2 regions of the Paraburkholderia sp. FT54 genome follow, and region 2 is predicted to be linked to the other one. Evidence: riboswitches for the same ligand, from Rfam matches in the RefSeq annotation. Region 2 holds a riboswitch; the other holds the start of a gene.

Region 1 (11,845 bases), on a different replicon from region 2:
TGGCGGCATCGCCGCGACGCGCGAGGTCGAAAACCTGCTGCGCCAGTTCGAGCAACTCCGGATCGATCGGCTGGCCGGAGGGCGGGGAAGTATCAGCGTGGTCCGTCATTGGAATCTCCTTGCAATGAATCTGGGCACCCGAAGTCCCGGGAGGGCACGAGACCCCGCGTGAAGGCGCCGGGAAGACTGCTCAGGATACACATTTTGCGCCAGCGACGCCCGCCCAGCGTCGCTCAGGCGTGGCCGAACAGCTTGACCAGCAAGCCGAACACGCCGATCAGAACGGTGACGCCCGCGAACAGCAATACGAATGTCAGGACAAGGATCAACGGCGCTTTGAAGCGGCTGGGTGTCGGCATGATCAAGTGTTGAGGTAAGGGACGAGTAATGCGGGACGCGCCGGATGTGGTCCGCCGTCGCGGGAGCAACAGGAGCTTAAGGCATTTACTTAATATGCGCATAAAGCCTGACGCGTGCGGTGCGGCGTTGGACGTTGCCGGCACCTCGCACTCGCAGTCGACTCAAGCTTTGGACGATCGCGTCGAACCATGCAGCACGCTTCCTGTCACACACCCTGACGATCATCGGGCAACGGCGTGAAAACACGCTGCTCGGGCCTTTGCCGCTACGCTTGCGTTGTGTCATCCGCATGACAGGATGGCCGCTAGTGCCGATTTCTTTCGCGCCTGCCGCCTCACGAACTCACGAACTCACGAACCGCCGCCGCATTCGCTAACCTGCCTGACAGTCCTTTTCAAGGAGTGACGCCATGGCTGAAGCAACCTCCCGTCCCACGCCGCCGCAAACGCTGGACCCCGACACGTTGCGCAACATGGATCGCTACTGGCGGGCCTGCAATTACCTCTCGGCCGGCATGATCTATCTGCGTGACAATCCGCTGCTGCGCGAACCGCTGAAACCCGAACACATCAAGAACCGCCTGCTGGGCCACTGGGGCTCGGACCCGGGGCAGAGTTTCCTGCTCGTGCATCTGAACCGGCTGATCAGGAAGCTCGATCTGAACATGATTTACGTGGCCGGTCCCGGTCATGGTGCGCCCGCCACACTGGCGCATTGCTATCTGGAAGGTCACTACTCGGAAATCTATCCCGACCGCAGCCTGGACGAAGCCGGCATGCGGCGCTTCTTCCGGCAGTTCTCGTTTCCTGGCGGCATCGGTTCGCATTGCACACCCGAGACGCCCGGCTCGATTCACGAAGGCGGCGAACTCGGCTATAGCCTGTCGCACGGTTACGGCGCCGCATTCGACAATCCCGATCTGATCGTCGCCGTGATGATCGGCGACGGCGAAGCGGAAACGGGCCCGCTCGCCACCTCGTGGCACTCGAACAAATTCCTCAATCCGATCCGCGACGGTGCAGTGTTGCCGGTGCTGCATCTGAACGGCTACAAGATCGCCAATCCGACCATCCTCGCGCGCATTCCCCGCGAGGAACTCGAAGCGTTGCTGACCGGCTACGGCCACAAACCGTATTTCGTCGAAGGCGACGATCCCGCCGTCATGCATCAGCAGATGGCGGCGACGCTCGAACAGTGCGTCGGCGAAATCCGCGCGATCCAGCAGCGCGCGCGCGACAGCAACGACGCGTCACGGCCGCGCTGGCCGATGATCGTGCTGCGTTCGCCGAAAGGTTGGACCGGTCCGAAGGAAGTCGACGGGCACGAGGTGGAAGGTTCGTGGCGCGCGCATCAGGTGCCCGTGCTCGATCCGGTGACCAACGGCAAGAGCCTGAAGCTGGTGGAAAACTGGCTGCGCAGTTACGGGCCCGAGACGCTGTTCGACGAAGCAGGGCGCCTGGTAGCGGAACTGCGCGAACTCGCCCCTGAAGGCGCGCGCCGCATCAGCGCCAATCCGCATGCGAACGGCGGCTTGCTCTGCAAGACGCTCGACATGCCGCCGTTTCGCGATTACGCGGTGGCAGTGAAAAAGCCGGGCCGCTCGTACATGTCGCCGACCGAGGCGCTCGGCAAATTCCTGCGCGACGTGATGCGCAACAACATGACGAACTTCCGTGTGTTCGGCCCTGACGAGACCGCGAGCAACAAGCTGACCGCCATCTACGAAGCCTCCGAAAAAACCTGGCTCGCGCAAACCGAGCCGGGCGACGCGGACGGCGGCGAACTCGCGGTGGACGGCCGCGTGATGGAAATGCTCAGCGAACACACGCTCGAAGGCTGGTTCGAAGGCTATGTGCTGACCGGCCGTCACGGTCTGTTCGCCACGTACGAAGCGTTCGTCCACGTGATCGATTCCATGTTCAACCAGCACGCCAAGTGGCTGGAGAAGGCCAAGCGCGATCTCGGCTGGCGGCAACCGGTGCCGTCGATCAACCTGCTGATCACCTCGCTCGTATGGCGTCAGGATCACAACGGCTTCACGCACCAGGATCCCGGCTTTCTCGATGTCGTCACGAATAAAAGCCCAGACGTGGTGCGCATTTATCTGCCGCCGGATGCGAACTGTCTGCTGAGCGTCGCCGATCATTGCCTGCGTTCGCGCGATTACGTCAACGTGATCGTCGCCGACAAGCAGCCGCATCTGCAGTACCTCGACATGGACTCGGCGGTCACGCATTGCACCAAGGGCATCGGCATCTGGGACTGGGCGTCGACGGATCACGGCGTCGAGCCCGACGTGGTGATGGCCTGCGCGGGCGACATCGCGACCATGGAGGCGCTCGCCGCCGTACAGATTCTGAAGGAGCAGTTCGCCGACCTGAAGATCCGCTTTGTCAATGTGGTCGACCTGTTCCGCCTGATGCCCGAGCATGCGCATCCGCACGGCCTGTCCAGCCGCGATTTCGATTCGTTGTTCACCACGACCAAGCCGGTGATTTTCAACTTCCACTCGTATGCGTCGCTGGTTCACAAGCTGACCTATAACCGCACGAATCACGACAACCTGCATGTGCATGGCTATCACGAGAAGGGCAACATCAATACGCCGCTCGAATTGGCGATAATCAACCAGGTCGACCGGTTTTCGCTGGCGATCGACGTGATCGATCGCGTGCCGAAGCTGCGCGGCGTCGGCGACCATGCGAAGGAATGGCTGCGTGGCCAGATCATCGAGCATCTGGCGTATGCGCATGCCGAGGGCATCGACAAGGAAGAAATCCGCAACTGGACGTGGAAAGGCTGAGCGAGGCATGGCCATGCACACTGAAGACCGCGCTGAAGATCGAACGATTCTGGTGTTGAACAGCGGTTCGTCGTCGCTGAAGTTCGGGCTGTTCAGGCATGCGGGCGATGACGAATCCCTGTTGCTGGAAGGCAGCGCCGAAGGCATCGCGCGCGACGACGGCAGCCTGCGGATCAAGGCGCCCGATGGCCGCGTGCTGGTGCAGCAGGAGCGCGTGCTCGAATCGCAGACCGATGCGTTGCAAAAGCTCGCGCAGGTGCTCACGCAACAGCACCATGCGCGGCCTTCGGCGGTGGGGCATCGGGTGGTGCATGGCGGACCGCATCTGCGCACGCATCAGCGCATTACCGCCGACGTGCGCCGTCAATTGCAGGATGCCGTGCATTTTGCGCCGCTGCATATTCCGCCGGCGCTCGCGTTGATCGACGAGGCGCAGAAGATTTTCGGCGACGCGCCGCATTTCGCCTGTTTCGATACAGCGTTTCACGCCACCTTACCTCCACGTGCGGCGCACCTCGCGTTGCCGCGCCGTTATGCGCAAGCCGGCGTGATGCGCTACGGCTTTCACGGGCTGTCGTACGAATCGCTGGTGACGCGGCTTGGCGCGGACCTGCCGGCGCGCGCGGTGTTCGCGCATCTCGGCAACGGTTCGAGCGTGTGCGCGCTGCGCGAGGGCAAATCGATCGATACGTCGATGGGGTTGACGCCGACCGGTGGCGTGCCGATGGGCACGCGCAGCGGCGACCTCGACCCGGGCGTGCTGCTGTATCTGATGCGCGTGGAAAAGCTCGATGCCGGCGCATTGGAGACACTGCTGAATCGCCAGAGCGGTCTCGCCGGCTACGCGGATGGCGAAAGCGATATGCAAGCGCTGGAAAAACGCGCTGCGGCGGGCGATGCGGATGCGTCGCTGGCACTCGATGCGTTCACGACCGCCGTGCGCAAGACCATCGGCGGTTATGCGGCGTTGCTCGGTGGAATCGATTTGCTGGTGTTTACCGGCGGCATCGGCGAGCACAGCCAGGAGATTCGCAAACGCGTATGCGACGGGCTCGCTTTCATGGGTCTAACGGAAAACGATCCGGCGGGCAAGGTGAGGACGATTCACACTGAAGAGGAGAAGCAGATTGCGCGGCATTGCCGTGCGCTGTTGCGGCAAACGCAGACGCAGATGCGCTGACCTTCATTTAGCCTTGACGACGGTGCGGTCCGATACGCCTGTCACGCCGAAGAGACGTGTCACGTCTTCGAGCGCCGCGGCGCGTTGCTGATCGCGTTGCAACTCGCCGCGCAAGGTGATGCGGCCGCGCGAGACGTGCACTTTTACGGCGTGTTCGGGGACTGCTGCGTCCCAGGCGAGACGCTGCGTCGCCTCCGCGGCGATCTGCGCATCGCTCAGGCGTGCGTTGCCTGCTTTCGGTTTTGCGGCATCGGCGTGTGGCATGGAGTCCTCCACGGAAGTGATACGTATGGGGAGAACACTAGCAGAAGTGGCGAATTTTGCATTCGACGGCGGCAGCGGTGACGTCACGCTGCCGCCGCTCGCAAAACCCGGTCAGCAAGCGCTACTGGATCGCGCCCGCCAACACCTGCGCCGTCGCAGCCGACAACGTCCAGCCCAGATGCCCATGCCCGGTGTTGTAGAAGACGCCGAGCCGTTTCCCCCGGCCCACCCTGGGCAACATGCTCGGCAGCATCGGCCGCAAGCCGGCCCACGGAATCACGCGTGAGGTCGACACCTCGGGAAAATAGCGCCGCGTCCAGTCCACCAGCGGCGCGATGCGATCTGAACGGATATCGCGGTTGAAGCCGTTGATCTCGGCCGTGCCCGCCACGCGAAAACGATCCACGCCCAGCCGGCTCGTGACGATCTTCGCGCTGTCGTCGAGCAGGCTTACCCACGGCGCGCGCTGCTGGCTGAGTTCGTCGTCGAGACAGACCGTGATCGAATAGCCTTTGACGGGGTAGATGTTCACGTGGTCGCCCAGCATCGCCGCGAAGTCGCGGCTCTTCACGCCCGCGCACACGACGATCCGCTCGAACGCGAAGCGTTGCGACTCGCCTTCGAGATCGACCATCAACGTAAAGCGGCCCTCGGCGGGCTGCTCGATCGAGGTGATCTGCGCGTCGTAGTGAAACTCGACACCATGCCGCACACACGCCTGAGCGAGCCCGCGTGTGAACTTGTGAATGTCGCCAGTCGAATCGGACGGCGTGAAAAAGCCGCCGTAAAAATCGCCGTGCAGCGTGGGCTCGATGCCATGCAGCTCGCTCGCCGTCACCGGGTTGCGGTCGAGCCCGCCTTCGCGCAGCAGTTCGTTCACCTTGCTCGCGGCGTCGAATTCCTTGCGGGTCTTGTAGATGTGCAGAATGCCGCGCCGCTCCAGGTCGAAGTCGATGCCTTCGGCACTGGCGATCGAAAACAGATGCTCGCGCGCGGCAATCGCGAGCCGCACGGTCTCGACCGTATTCGCCCGGTAGTGCGGAATCTGCCGCAGGAATTCGCCCATCCACGAGTACTTGTGCCAGGTGGGCATGGGATTGAGCAGCAGCGGAGCGTCGCGCGTGAGCATCCAGCGCAGGCCCTTCATGACGGTGGCGGCGCTGTTCCAGACTTCGGCATTGCTGGCGGACAACTGGCCGCCGTTGGCAAAGGAAGTCTCCATCGCCGCATAGCGATGGCGCTCGAAGACGGTGACGTGATGGCCGCGCTGCGCGAGGGCGTGAGCAGTCGTGACGCCGGTAATGCCGGCGCCGATAATGGCGATTCGTGACATGACATGGTCCAGAGTAGTTGAGCATCACCGGTGTCGATTTCGTGTCGAAACCGGCGTCGATGCCCCATCTGTCCATGTACCTGAGAGTTTCTTCCCTGCGGCAGCCTGACCCGATGCGAGCCGTGTGCGGGGAATCCCCTTCGGTGGGCGCACAGGGTCTTGCCCATGCGCCGCTCTCCAGATGTTCCTGCCGCGCGGTCCTTTTGCCTGAGAGTTTCCGGGGCGGTTGCTCCGTCGGCGTCGTCACGTACGTCTGACGATCTCTCCCGCGCTGCATTGCAGAACGGCTCGACAATACCGTTCAAAGATTTTTACCGCAAGTGTTTCCTGCGCTGCACTGCACTGCGCAAGCGGTGCTTTGCAGTGGCGCGCCCGAACAGCCGCCGCAAGCTCTTCACCATGGGCCTCGTGCTCGCCGGACTCGCGGTACGCATCGCGCTCGACTCGCACCGTTGAGTTTTTCGAGGCGCGCTATCCGCCGCGCGCCGCACCCGAGCCTCTGAACACCCAGCCGTTGAACAGCGCCCCGCATAGCATCAACGCGCTGGTGATGAGAAACACCGCCTGCATGCCGAAATGCGCGCCCGCAAAGCCGCCCGCGAGCGGCCCCGCCACCTGTCCCGCGTAGTTCGCAGAGGTCGCATAGCCGAGAATGTAGCCGGCGGAGCGGTCGGGCACGCTATGCCGGATCACGCTCGTGATCGACGGCAACAGCCCGGCCAGTGCGAGTCCCATCAGAAAGCGCAGCACCACCAGTTGCCAGCCGCTCGTGACGAACGCCTGTGGCACCAGCAAGGCCGCGCACACGGCGAGGCACGCCACAATCACCTTGGGCGTGCCAATCCGGTCGGCCAGACGCCCGACACGCGAGGCCGCCAGCACGCTGCCGAGCGCCGAGGCCGACATCACGAAGCCCGACACCAGCGTGACGTGCCTTGCGTCGTGCACGAGTTGGCTGACATACACGGTGATGATCGGCTCGATCGACATGTTGGCGAACATCAGCAAGCCGGCGGTGAACAGCATCGCCAGCACGGGCCGCCGGTCGGGCACGCTGGCCCAGCCGGTAGGCGCATCCGTCTCGTGCGGTTGGCCGCGCGTGCGCTCGACCGGTTGCTCCTTGACGAGCAGCGTGGTCGCGATGAACGCGCAGAAGATCATCGCGCCCGCAATGAAAAACGTGTTGCGGATGCCGATCAGCGGCGGCAAGGCGCCGCCCACCAGCGGGCCGACGAGACTGCCCGCCATCACCCCCGAGGCCAGCGTGCCGAGTGCCCAGCCGGTGCGTGAGCGCGGCGTCTGCGTGGCGATCATCACGGTGGCGCCCGATGAATAGCCGCCGACCAGCCCCGCCAGAAAACGCAGCCCCACCAGTTGCCAGACATTCTGCGCGAGTCCGAGCAAGGACATCACGACGGCCATGCCAAGGCTCGCGCGAATCAGGATCAGCTTGCGTCCGTAACGGTCGGCCATGCGCCCCCACAGCGGCGAGACTAGCGCGGCGGCGAGGAACGTCGCGCCGAACGCGACGCCGGACCATTGCACGGCGGCCGCGTCCGTATCGACGCCGAGTTGTTTCACATAGAGCGGCAGGAAGGGCAGCAGCAGGGTCATCGCGACGATGGTCGTGAACGAGCCGAACAGGCAGACATAGAGATTGCGCTGCCAGTGCGGCGCGCCGTCGGTGGGAGGGGTCGAACTCATCGAGGCAGTTGGGTGCGGGGCGGACAGGGCTCGGGCCGCAAGCGCGGCGAAAAACCGATTGTGCCTGAGAGCGGGCAAGCGGGCCGGCAAAGCGGGCGGATCGCGGCCGATAGCGAGTGCATCGAGCCACGCACACAGGCAAGCAGACAGAGCGAGCCGACGCTGTCACGCGCCGCTCCGGCAGATGGCCAGCCGTGAACCCTGGTATGCTGACTACGCGCCATTGGCGCGCGCCCCGCGCGCCCGGCATTGCTCACCTCGAACACAAAGGCCTGTCCATGTCCGACTTTCCCATCGACAACCCGTTTCTCGAATCGCTCGGCGTGCGTTTGACGCAATGGCGCGACGGTTACGCCGAACTGCTCATGCCGATCGATGCGAGCAAGCTCAATCGCCAGGGCGTGCTGCAAGGCGGCGCGATCGCCACGCTGCTCGACGCGGCGGCAGGTTATGCCGGACTCTTTGCGGCAAGCGGCGAGCCGGCACGGCATGCCTTCACGCTGTCGCTGACCACCAACTATCTCGACAAGGGACTCGGCGAATCGGTCACCGCCAAGGGTTATCTGGAGCGCGCGGGCCGCTCGATTTTCTTCTCGCGCGGCGAGGCGTGGGTGGACGGCACGCTGCTGATCGCCAGCGCGCAGGGCACGTTCAAGTATTCACGAACGGCCTGACGTGTAGCAGCCGGTCCGCACGCTCGTCACAGCGCCTTGTACATGATGGTGGTCGCGTCGTACTCCTGGCTATGCGTGCCACGCGCGTAGCCCGGGATCACGCCGGCCGTCCGGTAACCCAGTCCGGTATAGAGCGGCTCGGCGTGGTCGCCGGTGCGGGTGTCGAGCGTAAGCAGGCTGCGCTGCAAGGCATGCGCACGACGTTCGAGTTCCGTCATCAGCGCCCGCGCGATGCCTTGCCGGCGCAAGCCCGGATGGACCAGCAGCTTGCGCACCTCGGCGCGATGCCGCTGATTGGGCATCGTGTCGTAGTCCAGTTGCACGGTGCCCGCAATCGCCTCGCCGCGGCGCGCAACCAATAGCACCAGCCCGCCTGCACGCAGCGAAGAAAGCACTTTGCCGCGCCAGAACGCTTCACTCTCGCCGACGCCACACGGCATGACAAAGCCGACGCTCGCGCCGTCGTGCACACAGGCACGCAGCAGGGCGCCGAGTTCGGGAAGATGACGCACGAGGTCGTCGGCGGAGAATGAGGTGATGGTGGTCGCGCTCATGCTGGCTCACACGATGAAGAGAATGTAGCGGGCCGCGCTGTGCGCGGGCGTCACGAAAGCGCTGGGCCCGAACAGTTGATAGCGCAGGCAGTCGCCGGGTTGCAGATCGTGGCTCTGGCCATCGACGGTGATCTGCAATTGCCCTTCGAGCAGAATCAGATGATGTTCGAGGCCGGGCCGCGGCGACGCGTCGTAAGCGATGCGCACACCCGCATCGAGTTCGCATTCCAGCGCCTCGCCGCTCAGCGCTTGCGCAGGCGGCGACACGGAGCGCCGCCGGAAGCCGACGCTCGTGTCAGTCCAGAACGGCTGGGCGTCGCGCGGCACGAGCGGCGCGAAGTCTTCCTCGACCATGTGCATGAGGCGCGACATCGGCAGGCCGTAGGCGACGCAGAGTTTGCCGAGCACGCTCGCCGTCGGGCTCACGGCGGCGTTTTCGAGGCGTGACAACGTTGCGCGGCTGACGCCGCTGAGTCTTGCGAGGTCGTCGAGCGACCAGTTGCGCTCGGCGCGCAGCGCCCGCAGACGTTGGGCGATGCGGCGGTCGATGGCGTTGTCGTCGGGGAGTGGGTTTTCCATATTCGGAAAATTATCTCGAATATGGAATTAGGTCAACAAGGAAAAAAACGCACGTCCATCCAACTCACGCCGGCGACTCTGCTTATTCGATTCGGGTCATGCGCAGGATCGGCGTGTCGCCACCGAGCGCGAGAACTCGCTCGATCAACGCGTCACTTACACTCGCGACCGGCGTGACTTCACGCGTGAGAATCCACAAGACAGGCAGCGCCCGCCCGGCTCGCGTCAGACGGCCTCGCGCGTCAAGCTGTAGCGGAGATTGGTACACCTGCGCGGCCTGGCCCGTTTATCATAGTGCCCACAAACCAGAAAGCACCGCCCGGCTGTGCAGCGGTAACGCACATCATCCACGAGACCTGGCGGCTCATGCCGCGACATCATTTATGAACTCCACTCCCGACGCTTCTTCCCGTCCTTCGATCCGCGCGTTGACCTTGCTTGAAGGACGCGTGCTCGGCGTGCTCGTCGAAAAGCAGCACACGGTGCCGGACAGCTATCCGCTCTCACTCAACGCATTGACCTTGGGCTGCAACCAGAAAACCGGCCGCGCGCCGGTGATGAACGCCACCGAAGCCGAGGTGCTGACCGCCCTCGACGGATTGAAGCGGTTGAGCCTCGTGATGGAAGGCAGCAGCAGCCGCGTGCCGCGCTTCGAGCACAATATGCATCGGGTGCTGGGGCTGCCGAGCCAGTCGGCGGCCTTGCTCACCACGTTGCTGCTGCGTGGCCCGCAAACCGCGGCTGAACTGCGCCTGAATAGCGCGCGTCTGCATGGTTTCGCCGATATCTCGTCGGTCGAGGCGTTTCTCGACGAACTCGCGGCCAACGACCCGCCACGGGTCGTGAAACTCGCGCGCACACCGGGCGAGCGCGAGAACCGCTGGACGCATCTGCTATGCGGTGAAGTGAGCGCGAGCGAGTTGGCGCAGCCGGGTGCCGAAGACGACTCGGTGCCGTTGTCCACGTTCGAAGCGGTCAAGGCCGAACAGAAGCGTCTCGCCGATGAAGTGAGCCGTCTGCAGATCGTGGTCCGCCGCATGGCAGCGGAGTTGGGTATCGACGCCGGCGATCTCACTGCCGGCGAATGAAGTTCGCGGCGCCTGTTGTGCGTGACGTTTCGCGCAACAGGCGAAGACAGCAAACCTAGAACTTGTAGTTCACAGAAGCGAGCGTATTGAGTTCGAAGCGCTTTTCGGTAATCGGGCTATTCGCCGCATCATGTTCGAGCCGCCCGAACGTCGCAGCGACCGAGCCATTCCAGTGCCGGGAAAAATCATACGTCACCATCGCGTTCAGATGAATATCGCGCACGCCGGCGCTCGTGTTGTACGCGGGCAATCCCGACGCGGCGCTTTGCTGAGCTGAAACGCCGAAGAACGTCCGCGTATACGTGCCGTTCGCCCACGTGAATCCCGGTCCTACGGAAAAGAGCCAGCCGCCCACGGGCGCCGACGCCAGGAAGTCGGTGCTGACCGTCGTTCCTTGCTGATGTCCGGCGATGTCCTGGTACAAGGCCACCGAGCCGGTGAATGCCCACCACGTATAGTCGGCGAACAGTTTCAGTTTGGGGCCGCCGTCCACATTGCCGAGGCCATGCAGGCGCGGATCGTCCGACTCCTTGCGTGACTGGAAATCGAAACTCAACGCGGCGCCCAGGTGATACGCGGGACTGCGCAACACGTTGACGCCGAGCACGTCCGGGCCTTGGGAGAAGAACCGGTCGTCGTAAGAGATATCGAGCGCGGGGAACGGAATGTAGCTCAACTGCCGCGAGCCCGGATATTTCGGTGTTATCACGAGACCGGGGCCGACGCCGATTTTCCATTTACTGTCCGCTGCGGTGCCGGCGCTTGCATCCGTCGTGGCGCTCGAAGCGGCTTCGTCCGCGTGGGCGCTTTGCGCCACCGGAAGACCCAGCGCCGCGGTGAGCAGCGACGATGCCAGCATCGGACTCACAGGCTTGCGCGCCTTCATACGCGCTCCTTGCCCAGCGCCGCGAGCTGTCTGAGGCGGCGCGCCAGCGCCTTCGAGACGACTGCTTGCCTGCTGTCGTCGCCGCTGTGCGCGGCTTCGCTTTCGCGTAAAAACAGTGCGGTTTCGCGCGCGACGATCTCCCGCTCGTTGTCCGATGTAATCATGTGATACGAATCGTCCAGCCAGATTGTGCGTAAGAAGGCCGCGCCGATGTGGCGGGCGACGAAGCGGGCATTGCGCGGGCTCGAGGTTTCGTCGTCGATTGCGTGGACGATCAGGCAATCGGTCTTGATGTCGCGCACCGATGTGCGCACGGTCGACGCGAGGCGGCTCGCCTCGTGCAACGCCGGCAAGGAGATCGTCGACGGCCCGACTTCGCTGAAGTCGCTGCGCTGCATGGCACGGGCAATCTTCGCCCGG
Region 2 (11,845 bases):
GGCTTGAAACGGCGACGATCACCCAAGGAAGTCAGTAGCACGCGTTCGCGCCCCGGCGCGTCGATGGTGCGGATTGCCCAATGCGGAAAAGTGGCGGCTGTTCCGGCGCAATCCACTCCGGCCGTCCGGGAAGCGCGACGCAAGGAGGTCTGGCCGATCGAGGCGCAATTGCCGGCCATCTATCTGGATGTGCTCGACCTTGCCGCTTATATGGTCGACAGCGCCAGTTCAACCGAATTCCGCAAGGTTCTGATGATCCTTTATCTGCATCGATTTGCTTCCGGCGAGTTCCCGCGAGCTGGGCTGATCAGGGCACATCTTGCGACGTCGGAACGCTTCAGGGAGCGCCGCGGTGAGGCTCGTCGTCGGTTTTCCATGAAAGTGCCGCCACGTATCGTGGAAGATTTGAAGACACTGATGCCCGACACGATCTTGACTCAGACGGAGGTTATCAAGTCGGTGATCTACCAGTTTCATGCGGACGTCGTTGAGTCACGCAACCCTGAGCTGATCAGAAAACTCGGGGTGCTGTCGGTGGTTTATGCGTAGCTGCCGCGCGCCCACAGCGCGACAAAGCCTGCAATTTACTTCAAGGGCGCCCAGAAAGGTCGGATACGCACCCAACCTTTTTGGGTCAAATCGCTTAAGCAGGTAGCAAGCGCTTATGCCGACTCCCCGCGCATCTTCCTCCCCTGCTCCCGAATCTGCTCCAGCGTCGCGCCCGGCGTACTCGCCTCTTGCGGCATGCGAATCTCGATCACCGACGCGCACTTCGCCTCCATCGAGCGCTTCAGCGCGGGCAGAAAATCCTCCGTCCGCTCCACCGTCTCACCATGCGCGCCGAACGAACGCGCGAACGCCGCGAAATCCGGATTCGTGAGACCAGTGCCGTGCACACGGTTCGGATAATGCCGCTCCTGATGCATGCGAATCGTCCCGAAGTGACCGTTATTCACGACGATGAACAGCACATGCAGGTCGTACTGCATCGCCGTCGCGAGTTCTTGCGCGGCCATCATGAAGCAGCCGTCGCCGGCCAGCGCGACGACAGCGCGTTGCGGATACATCGACTTCGCCGCGATCGCCGCCGGCACGCCGTAGCCCATCGCGCCACTCGTCGGCGCGAGTTGCGAACGGTAATGGCGATACGAGAAATGCCGATGCAGCCAGGTCGCGTAATTGCCCGCGCCGTTGGTGAGAATCGCGTCGTCCGGCAGATGCGCGCGCAACTGCTGGATGACTTCGCCCATCTGCACGTCGCCGGGAATCTGACGCGGTTTGCGCCAGTCGAGATACGCGCGATGCGCCTCGTCCGCCGCGCCCGACCAGGCGAGCTTATGCGACGAAGGCTTCATCTCCGCAAGCAGCGCAGCCAACTCCGGCATGCCGGAGACGATCGGCAGATCCGCCGCATACACGCGGCCCAATTCCTCCGCGCCTTGATGCACATGCACGAGCGTCTGCTTGGTCTTCGGAATGTCGAGCAGCGTGTAGCCGTTGGTCGTCGCTTCGCCCAAACGTGGTCCGATTGCGAGCAGCACGTCGGCATCGCGGATACGTTGCGCCAGCGCCGGATTGATGCCGAGGCCGACGTCGCCGGCATAGTTCGGATGCTCGTTGTCGAGCGTGTCCTGAAAGCGGAACGCGAGGCCGACCGGCAGTTGCCAGTTTTCGGCGAAGCGTTGAAAGTCCGCACATGCCGCAGGCGTCCAGCCGCTGCCGCCCGCGATCACCATCGGCCGCTGCGCGCCTTCGAGCAATGCGCGCAACTTCTCGATCTGCGCCGGCGACGGTGACGCCGCGACGCGCTGATACGCCGGCGCGCCGGCTACGGCGTCGCATGCATCGCTCAACACGTCTTCCGGCAAGGACAACACGACGGGTCCGGGCCGTCCCGAAGTCGCCGTGTGAAACGCATGGCTAAAATATTCGGGAATGCGCTTCGGATCGTCGATTTGCGCGACCCACTTCGCCATCTGACCGAACATACGCCGATAGTCGATTTCCTGGAACGCCTCGCGGTCGAGATGCTCACGCGCGCATTGGCCGATCAGGAGAATCATCGGCGTGGAATCCTGAAACGCGGTGTGCACGCCGATCGACGCATGCGTGGCGCCCGGTCCGCGTGTGACGAGCGCGACGCCCGGCCGGTCGGTCAACTTGCCGACGGCCTCCGCCATATTCGCCGCGGCCGCTTCGTGACGGCAAACAATGGTCTGGATGCGTTCGGTCTCGTCGTGCAGCGAATCCAGCACGGCGAGAAAACTCTCGCCAGGCACACAGAAAACACGCTCGACACCGTGCGTGAGCAAAGCATCGACGACGAGACGCGCGCCAGTGGTTTGAGCGGCGGCGGAACCGGAAACAGGAACATTCGGCTGCAACATTGCGATGAAGCCTCCAGGCAGTGAGTGCAGTGTGAGAATGCCGCGTCGGCGGAACGCTGGCCGATGCGGCGCTTCGACAGCTTACGCCGAGCGCGCCTGCGCTGTCACGGCGCAGTGCAACCGTACCGTTCGCGCATAGCGCGCCGCGCAAATAAAAACGCGGGCCTATAGCCCGCGTCGTCATTCGTGTTAAACCCCGTAAAGCCCGTAACTCAACACTCGACGATATTCACCGCTAACCCGCCACGCGACGTTTCCTTGTACTTGGTCTTCATGTCCGCGCCGGTTTCGCGCATGGTCTTGATCACCGAATCGAGCGACACGTAGTGGCTGCCGTCACCGCGCAAGGCCATGCGCGCCGCATTGACCGCCTTCACCGATGCCATCGCATTGCGCTCGATACACGGAATCTGCACCATGCCGCCGACCGGATCGCACGTCAGGCCGAGGTTGTGTTCCATGCCGATTTCCGCGGCGTTTTCGACCTGCCGCGGCGTGCCGCCCATGACTGCGGCGAGCGCGCCCGCCGCCATCGAACAGGCGACGCCTACTTCGCCCTGGCAACCCACTTCGGCGCCGGAAATCGACGCGTTCAGCTTGTACAGAATACCGATCGCCGCGGCGGTCATCAGGAAGTCGATCACACCTTGCTGATTCGAGCCCGGCATGAAGCGCGTGTAGTAATGCAGCACGGCCGGGATGATGCCGGCCGCGCCATTGGTCGGCGCCGTCACCACGCGTCCGCCGGCGGCGTTTTCTTCGTTGACGGCGATCGCATAGAGATTGATCCAGTCGATCATCGAGAGCGGATCGCGCAGCGCCAGTTCAGGATTGCCCAACAGCGTGCGATACAGCTGAGGCGCGCGGCGTTTCACCTGGAACGGGCCGGGCAAGTTGCCGTCGGCATCCGGATTGTTGATGCCGCAGCCCCGCGACACGCACGATTGCATCACGTCCCAGATCTTCAGCAAGCCCGCGCGCGTTTCCTCTTCCGTATGCCAGACGCGCTCGTTTTCCCACATCAATTGAGCGATGCTCTTGCCGGTCGATTCGCACAGCGCAAGCAACTCGTTGCCGCTGCGAAACGAGTGCGGCAGTTGATCGACGGCGCTCAGCACCTTGGTGTTCGGCGCGCCGGCCGTCACCACGAAACCGCCGCCCACCGAAAGATAGGTCGATTCGCGCAACGTCTCGCCCTGCGCGTCGAGTGCACGCAGCTTGAGGCCGTTCGGATGCTCGGGCAGCGCCTGACGATAAAACGCAATCTGATCCTTCTGCACGAACGGCACCTCGTGCGTGCCGAGTAGCGCCAGCTTGCGGGACACACGCACGGCTTCGAGCCGCTGCGCGATCGTATCCGGGTCCACGGTATCGGGCGCATCGCCCATCAGGCCGAGCATGACGCCGCGATCGGTGCCGTGCCCCTTGCCCGTCGCACCGAGTGAGCCATACAGCTCCACTTTCACCGATGCGGTCGCAGCAAGCAGCCCATCGCGTTCGAGCCCTTGAGCGAACATCAGCGCCGCGCGCATCGGCCCGACCGTATGCGAACTGGACGGACCAATGCCGATTTTGAAGAGGTCGAACACGCTGACTGCCATTTACTGCTCCCTGCTGATCATAAAGTTGGTTTACCGCGCTGGCAGCGGCAAACACACGGCGAGCCACGCGGGCGGCGTCGGTGCGAGCTGTAGCGCGATCGGCGTATAGCGCCCGTCGAGGCGCGCCGCCAGGTGAAACAGTTCCGTCGCGTTCTTCGGGTCCCATTGACCCGAATAGCCGGGCAAGCCGGCCTCGCGACGTTTTGCATCGAACGGAACGCTCGAATGCACGAATTCTTCATGCGTCTTGCTGCCGGCCGCGTACGGCGCCAGCCAGTTGAGCGCGGCTTCCAGCGAGGCGCCGTCCGCGCCCTTCTCAGGCAGCCAGTTACGGTTATGGCGGCGCGCGGAGAGCGCGGCGGTCACGAGCGGTTGCAGATCGTAGGTGACGTAATGCAAGGCGTCGCGTTCGCTGAAATCGATCGTCGAACCATCCGGCTCGATGTTGTCGCCGATATGCTCGACGAACAGACGCTGGGCCGCATTGATCATCTTGCGGTTGTCCAGCGTGAACGCAGCCATGGCAATCAGTTTGATCCGATGGCTCTGCCAGTTGTTCCTGAACGTGCCTTTGAGCGGCCGTGGCTGCGCGTCGATTTGCCCGATGTAGCCGTTCGCGAGTTTCGTCAGGAACGCCATCGACGCATTGCGCGTTTTCACCGGCAACGCGCTTGCCGTCATGTCGTACGCGAGAATCAGTCCCTCGAAGTGGGTTTCGTCGATGGGATTGAAGCTCGGTTGATAGGTCGTGACCCAGGCATAAAGCAGCCGATCGACCAGTTTCAGATAACGGTCGTCGCTGGTGGCGCGCCAGGCGAGCGCGGCGTCGCGCAGCAGATCAAGATCTTTCTCCGCTTCGACGCTCTGGTCGTAAATGCCTTCGTGCGGCAGCGTGCCTTCGGTATGCAGTTTCGCCAGCGCATGCGGCTGGTCGTTCAGATGGGCCTGGACATTGCTCACCAGCGCTTTCACGCCGGGATCGGCGTTAGTGCGTTCGCTGGTTTGCAGTGCGGGCGCCGCACAAAAATTCATTGCAGCCTGCGCTTGCCGCAGCGGCAGCAGCACGGCTGCGCCAGCCAACAGCAGTGTGCAGGCTTGCCGCCACGTCCGCGCTCGCCTTGCTTCGGTCCGGCTTTGCATCAATCGCACCTTTCGCGCCATGCGAAACTCCTCGTTAGGCTGATTCGGTGTGTGATGTTAGCCGTTTGCGGCCAGGAGCGACAGAGAACCGAGGACCGAACCGCGCACCGCCCAGCCGCCTCTTTTCGAGGCAACGGGCGATGTCTGGCAACGACCCAGCTTACTCGTAGTCGGCGATCGGCACGCAGGAGCAGAACAGATTGCGGTCGCCGTACACGTTGTCCGCGCGGCCGACCGGCGGCCAGTACTTCTTCGCGATCAGCGTGGGCAGCGGATACGCCGCCGTTTCGCGCGCATACGCATGCTTCCAGTCGTTCGCGATGACCACCGCCGCCGTGTGCGGCGCATGCTTCAACGGATTGTCTTCACGATCCGAGCGGCCGTCTTCCACCGCGCGGATTTCCTCGCGGATCGCGATCATCGCCTGGATGAAACGGTCGAGCTCTTCCTTCGATTCCGATTCGGTCGGCTCGACCATCAGCGTGCCCGGCACCGGGAAGCTCATCGTCGGCGCGTGGAAGCCGTAGTCGGCGAGACGCTTGGCGACGTCGTCGACGGTGATGCCGCTGGTTTCCTTGATCGGACGCAGGTCGAGAATACACTCGTGCGCGACCAGTCCGCCCGGACCCGAATACAGCACCGGATAGTGCGGCGCGAGTTTCCTGGCGACGTAGTTCGCGTTGAGAATCGCGGTTTCGGTCGCGGCGGTGAGATTCTTAGCGCCCATCATAGCGATGTACATCCACGAGATCGGCAGGATCGAGGCCGAGCCGTACGGTGCGCCCGACACCGCGCCGATGCCGTTCGGCGCGCGTTCATAGCCCGACGAGATCTGGTTCGGCAGGAACTGCGCGAGATGCGCGCCGACCGCAACCGGACCGACGCCCGGTCCGCCGCCGCCGTGCGGAATGCAGAAAGTCTTGTGCAGATTCAGGTGCGAGACGTCGCCGCCGAACTGGCCCGGCGCGGTCAGGCCGACCATCGCGTTCATGTTCGCGCCGTCCACATACACCTGGCCGCCGTGCGCGTGCACGATCTCGCAGATTTCGCGCACGTTCTGTTCGAACACGCCATGCGTGGACGGATACGTGATCATGATCGCCGCGAGTTTGTCGGCGTGCTGATCGGCTTTCTTCTTCAGGTCTTCGATATCGACGTTGCCTTGCGCGTCGCAGGCCACCACGACCACCTGCATGCCGGCCATCTGCGCCGACGCCGGATTCGTGCCATGTGCCGAAGCGGGAATCAGGCAGACGTTACGATGCGCTTCACCGCGCGACGCGTGATACGCGTGGATGATCAACAGGCCGGCGTATTCGCCTTGCGAGCCGGCGTTCGGCTGCAGCGACACGGCCGCGTAGCCAGTGGCCGCGACCAGCATCTCTTCGAGCTGATCGATCATTTCGCGGTAGCCGACGGTTTGCTCAGCCGGCGCGAACGGATGGATCTGGCCGAATTCAGGCCACGTGACCGGCAGCATTTCCGAGGTCGCGTTCAGCTTCATCGTGCACGAGCCGAGTGGGATCATCGAACGGTCGAGGGCGAGGTCCTTGTCGGACAGGCTGCGCAGATAGCGCAGCATTTCCGTTTCCGAATGATGACGGTTGAACACATGGTGCGTGAGGTACGTGCTGGTGCGTTCGAGCGCGGCCGGCACCGATGCGGTGTTCGACGCCGCGAGCTTGGCGTCGAGTGCGTCGACTTGCGGCACGTCGCTGGTGAAAGCCGCTTGCGCGAACACGGCGAGCAGATCGGCGAGATCGTGGCGTGTCGTGGTTTCGTCGATCGACAGGCCCACTTGCGTGGCGCTTACTCGACGCAGATTGATGCGCTTGGCGGTAGCGGCGTCGAGCAGCGCTTGCGTGCGCGCGCCGGTGTCGAAAGTAAGTGTGTCGAAGAAAGTTTCGTTGACGAGCTTATAGCCAAGTTGCTTCGCGCCTTCGGCCAGCAACGCGGCGATGCGGTTCACGCGCAGCGCGATCGTCTTCAGACCGTGCGGGCCGTGATAGACGGCGTACATGCTGGCCATGATCGCGAGCAGCGCTTGCGCGGTACACACGTTCGAGGTGGCCTTCTCGCGGCGGATATGCTGTTCGCGCGTTTGCAGCGCGAGACGCAGCGCGGGGTTGCCTTGCGCGTCGACGGTCACGCCGACGAGGCGGCCCGGCATCTGGCGCTTGAATTCGTCGCGCACGGCGAGGTAAGCAGCATGCGGGCCGCCGAAGCCAACCGGCACGCCGAAACGCTGCGTATTGCCGACGGCCACGTCCGCGCCCCATTCGCCCGGCGGCGTGAGCACGGTCAGCGCGAGCAGGTCGGCGGCAACCACCACGTGGCCGCCCGCAGCATGGATCGCATCGGTGAGCGCGCGATAGTCGCGCACGTCGCCGTTCACGCCCGGATATTGCAGCAGCACGCCGAACGCATTCGCGTTCGCCGCTTCCGCGGCCGGGCCCACTTTCACTTCGATGCCGACCGGCGTGGCGCGCGTCTTTACCACTTCGATGGTTTGCGGCAGCACGTCGTCGGCCACGTAGAACACGTTCGACTTCGGCTTGCCGATGCGTTGCAGCAGCGTCATCGCCTCAGCCGCGGCCGTGGCTTCGTCGAGCAGCGACGCATTCGAGATCGCCAGACCCGTCAGGTCGACGATCATCTGCTGGAAGTTCAGCAGCGCTTCCAGACGGCCTTGCGAGATTTCCGGCTGATACGGCGTGTACGCGGTGTACCACGCCGGATTTTCCAGCACGTTACGCAGGATCACCGTCGGCGTGTGCGCGTTGTAATAGCCCTGCCCGATGTAGGAGCGGAACACCTGGTTCTTGTCCGCGAGTTCGCGCAGCGCGGCGAGCGCTTCCGCTTCGCTCTTCGGTTGCGTGAAGGGGCCGAGCGGCAGCGTTTCGGCGCGGCGGATCGTCTTCGGAATGACGGCGTCGATCAGCGCCGCGCGCGACGCGAAGCCGAGAGCTTCGAGCATCGCTTGCTGGTCGGCCGTGTCCGGGCCGATGTGCCGTTCAGCGAAGGCGTCATGCACTTCGAGCGCGGCGAGCGAGAGAGGAGTGCGGTTCATCAGACGATCCGGGTGTTCGAGCTTCATGGGTGTTCCTGGCGGTGCGGCTGTCCGTTCGAAAAGGACACCGCACCTGTCGGGTTAAACGTAAAGGTAAATTCAGGCGCCGATGGATTTGGTGTACGCGTCGGCGTCGATCAGACGGTCTTGCGTGGCGTCCGCGGCCGGCTTGATCTTGAAGAGCCAGCTTTCGTACGGCGCGGTGTTGACCGAATCAGGCGTGTCGGCCACGGCGGTGTTGGCTTCGATGATCTCGCCCGAGACCGGCGCGTAAATATCCGAAGCGGCTTTTACCGACTCGATGACAGCGACGGTGTCGCCTGCCGTGACGGTCTTGCCCAGTTCCTGCACTTCGAAGAAGACGATATCGCCGAGCGCTTCCTGCGCGTGGTCGGTGATGCCGACCGTCAGCGTGCCGTCCGCTTCGGTGCGGACCCATTCGTGCGATTCGGTGTATTTCAGATCGGCCGGGATGCTCATCGGATGCTCCTATGCGGTGTGATTCGGTAGTAACTAAAAAGGGCCCTCCAACCTGTCGCTTCGCGCCAGGCCGTCTCAGAGGGAACAAGAAAACTTGGGGCGGCCCGGCGTTTTCTCGTGAAGGTTTGCGCACGCGCCGGTTTGCTTAAACCGCGAGCACTTTGCCATTGCGCACGAACGGCAGTTTTACCACGCTTGCAGGAACGTTTTTGTCACGAATCTGAACGTGAACGGTGTCGCCCGGCTGCACGCCCTTCGGCACGCGCGCGAAGGCGATCGATTCCTGCATGGTCGGGGAAAACGTGCCGCTGGTGATTTCGCCTTCGCCCTGCGGCGTGACCACTTTCTGATGAGCACGCAGCACGCCCGCCGCCTTGCCGTTTTCCTTCAGCAGGATCAGGCCGACGAACGCGGCCTGCGAACCGTCCGCTTCCAGCTTGCCCTTGCCGACGAAGTCGCGCGGCGAGGTCAGGTCGACCGTCCAGGCGAGACCGGCGTCGAGCGGCGAGACGTTGTCGTCCATGTCCTGGCCGTACAGGTTCATGCCGGCTTCGAGGCGCAGCGTGTCGCGCGCGCCGAGACCGGCCGGGCGCACGCCTTGGGCTTGCAATGCGTTCCACAGCGCTTCGACGTGATCCGCCGGGACGATGATTTCGAAGCCGTCTTCGCCGGTGTAGCCGGTGCGGGCGACGGTCAATTCGCCGAACGGCGTGCCTTCGATGCGGGCGGCGTTGAAGGGCTTCAGAGCCTCAGTGGCGGCGCGCGCGGCCGGCACGGTTTGCCAGACTTTTTCGCGTGCGTTCGGACCTTGCACCGCGACGATCGCGAAGTCGCGGCGCGGCGTGATGGTCAGGCCGAAGCCGCCTTCGGCGTTGAGTTGGCCGAACCAGGCGATGTCTTTGTCAGCGGTGCCGGCGTTCACGACCACACGGAAGTGATCTTCACCGAAGTAATAGACGATCAGGTCGTCGATCACGCCGCCATTCGGGTTCAGCAGGCAGGAGTACAACGCGCGGCCAGGCGTTTGCAGTTTGGCGACGTTGTTCGCCAGCGCGTATTCGAAGAAGGCGCGCACGCGCTCGCCGGTGAAATCGACGACGCACATGTGCGAGACGTCGAACATGCCGGCGTCGGTGCGCACGGCGCGGTGTTCGTCGATCTGCGAGCCGTAGTTGACGGGCATGTCCCAGCCGCCGAAATCGACCATGCGGGCATTGAGCGCGCGATGGGTGGCGTTGAGCGGGGTGTGTTTGAGTTCGGTCATGGGGCCTCGGGCATCTCGCGAAACGAAAAAGGCCATGCGGCGCTACGCCTCGCGGCCTTGCGGCTGCGAGCGTGGTTCTGCATGACCCCTCTGTCCTCGATACCTGAGAGATTGCGCTGCCGGGGTCACGTTGACGTGCCACGGTGAAACGCGCGCCCCTTCGGTGGGCAGCCTGCCAGAATCCGCTCGATTAAACGATGCAGACGGCTACTGCCGCTCTCCAGAGTGCGAAAAACCGGTGCCTTGATGTTGCCTGGACGCGGGTTTTTCGACGCGGTCGGTCCTTTTGCCTGAGAGTTTGCGGGTGTGCCCCTTCGGCGGCGCGGCCTGCGGTTTCCAGCGGCCAGCGCGCTCTCCCGACGCGTGCGGCGAATGTACGCGAGGGCCGGGGGCTTGTCAAATAAAGGCCCGCGAGCGGCGCGGACGTTGACGGGCCGCCTTCATGCCTGTCAAAAAAAGCGCGGGACGTGATGGCCGCGCTCGTGCTACTTCGATACCGGACCTGGAGCGATTATTCGCCTATGGCGTGTGCCGCGTTGTCCAGTTCCTGATTCAGCAGGCGCTGTTCGTCGCTGGACAGTCCGCCGCCGTGCTGCGCGGCCATGTCGTGTGCTTCGTGACGGATCACGTCGAGGCGATGGTGCAGCGCGCCGCCTTGCGGAGGCGGGTAGTAGCCTTGACTGACGCGGTTATCGATCCGGCGGCTGAGATTGTCGATGCGGCCGTCGACCTGACGCAGCCGCTGATCCGCGATCTGTTGCGGATTGGGACGAGGCGCCGGCGCGGGCTGAGGTGCCACCACACAGGCGGCGAGAGAACTGAGCAGGGCGCACGCGGCGAGCGCGCGGATAGTACGGGGCATGGACTCTCCGGAAGTCATTGTCGTTTGCGGTGCTACCCGGGTAGGAACGGATGACAGCCGCAACGCGCTGACCGGAGGCGCGGCGTTATTTGTAACGTTATGTTCCTTTCGGGCGTGTCAGGGTTTTGACCTGCGCGGCGCGGGTGGCGAGTGCCGTTTTAGGTACACAGACCGTTTCGACGCGCAGGCAAAGCAGTCAGCGAATCCGCTCGAACGGCAACCGGATGCCTTCTTCCGAACTACGGCCGGCAAGCTCGATAACCGTCATTACGTCGACAGCGTCCTGTGCGCTCACCGGGAATTTCACTCCATTCTGGATGGCGTCGGCCACCGCGATATAGAACCCGGAGTAATCGCCATTGCGCGTCGGCAACTCGCGCTCGACTTCCTTATCGCCTTCCAGCACGCGCAGCGCACCTGCGGCGTTGCCCGCGCCGAAGCCGTCGTCGCCCGGACGCAGGCCCGCCTTCAACTGATCTTCCTGGGTATCGAGCCCGTATTTCATATAGCTGCCGCGCGTGCCGTGGATGGTGAAGCGTGGCGCGACCAGCGCCGTCAACGCACTGGCGTGCAACACCACTTCGAACTCAGCGTAGCCGAGCTGGATATGCACGTAGTCCGGCGCACCGGCGTCGTCGCGATGCTTGCGCACCGTGGCCGACACGGTCTGCGGCGCTCCAAACAATGCCAGCGCCTGGTCGACCAGATGCGGCCCGAGGTCGAGCAGCAAGCCGCCGCCTCGCGACGCTTCCTCGCGCCAACGCTGCCGCACTTCCGGCCGGAATCGGTCGAAATGCGATTCGTATTGCGTGATCCGTCCCAATTCACCGCTCGCGAGCAGATCGCGCACGGTCAGAAAATCGCCGTCCCAGCGACGGTTGTGGAACGGTATGAAGAGTTTGCTTCGGGCGAGCGCGATATTGGCGAGCGTGTGCGCGTCGGCGGCGTTCAGCGTGACCGGCTTGTCGACCACCACGTGCTTGCCCGCTTCCAGCGTGCGGCGCGCCAGGTCGAAGTGCGTGTCGTTCGGCGTGGCGATCA

What was found. Region 2 has a riboswitch for glycine ahead of gcvT (glycine cleavage system aminomethyltransferase GcvT). Riboswitches for the same ligand answer to the same signal wherever they lie in the genome.
Region 1: linked by a shared signal. The riboswitch ahead of RI103_RS26295 (D-amino acid dehydrogenase) and the one ahead of gcvT (glycine cleavage system aminomethyltransferase GcvT) in region 2 are both predicted to bind glycine.

What each region holds. Positions count from the first base shown of each region.
Region 1 covers NZ_CP134196.1:1,499,054-1,510,898, forward strand. Annotated here, with positions in the region: gene RI103_RS26270 (ankyrin repeat domain-containing protein) at 1-109, opposite strand, end outside; gene RI103_RS26275 (hypothetical protein) at 234-359, opposite strand; gene RI103_RS26280 (phosphoketolase family protein) at 770-3,163, shown strand; gene RI103_RS26285 (acetate/propionate family kinase) at 3,177-4,343, shown strand; gene RI103_RS26290 (BON domain-containing protein) at 4,347-4,607, opposite strand; gene RI103_RS26295 (D-amino acid dehydrogenase) at 4,729-5,940, opposite strand; glycine riboswitch at 6,126-6,219, opposite strand; gene RI103_RS26300 (MFS transporter) at 6,412-7,644, opposite strand; gene RI103_RS26305 (PaaI family thioesterase) at 7,923-8,318, shown strand; gene RI103_RS26310 (GNAT family N-acetyltransferase) at 8,345-8,872, opposite strand; gene RI103_RS26315 (XRE family transcriptional regulator) at 8,879-9,451, opposite strand; gene RI103_RS26320 (hypothetical protein) at 9,534-9,719, opposite strand; gene RI103_RS26325 (YceH family protein) at 9,835-10,539, shown strand; gene RI103_RS26330 (MipA/OmpV family protein) at 10,595-11,425, opposite strand; gene RI103_RS26335 (alpha/beta fold hydrolase) at 11,422-11,845, opposite strand, start outside.
Region 2 covers NZ_CP134195.1:72,634-84,478, forward strand. Annotated here, with positions in the region: partial or broken gene RI103_RS00300 (transposase) at 1-77, opposite strand, end outside; gene RI103_RS00305 (hypothetical protein) at 64-549, shown strand; gene RI103_RS00310 (thiamine pyrophosphate-binding protein) at 663-2,387, opposite strand; gene RI103_RS00315 (L-serine ammonia-lyase) at 2,600-3,988, opposite strand; gene RI103_RS00320 (alginate lyase family protein) at 4,019-5,149, opposite strand; gene gcvP (aminomethyl-transferring glycine dehydrogenase) at 5,289-8,225, opposite strand; gene gcvH (glycine cleavage system protein GcvH) at 8,298-8,678, opposite strand; gene gcvT (glycine cleavage system aminomethyltransferase GcvT) at 8,824-9,942, opposite strand; glycine riboswitch at 10,023-10,176, opposite strand; glycine riboswitch at 10,210-10,311, opposite strand; gene RI103_RS00340 (hypothetical protein) at 10,454-10,804, opposite strand; gene RI103_RS00345 (oxidoreductase) at 11,001-11,845, opposite strand, start outside.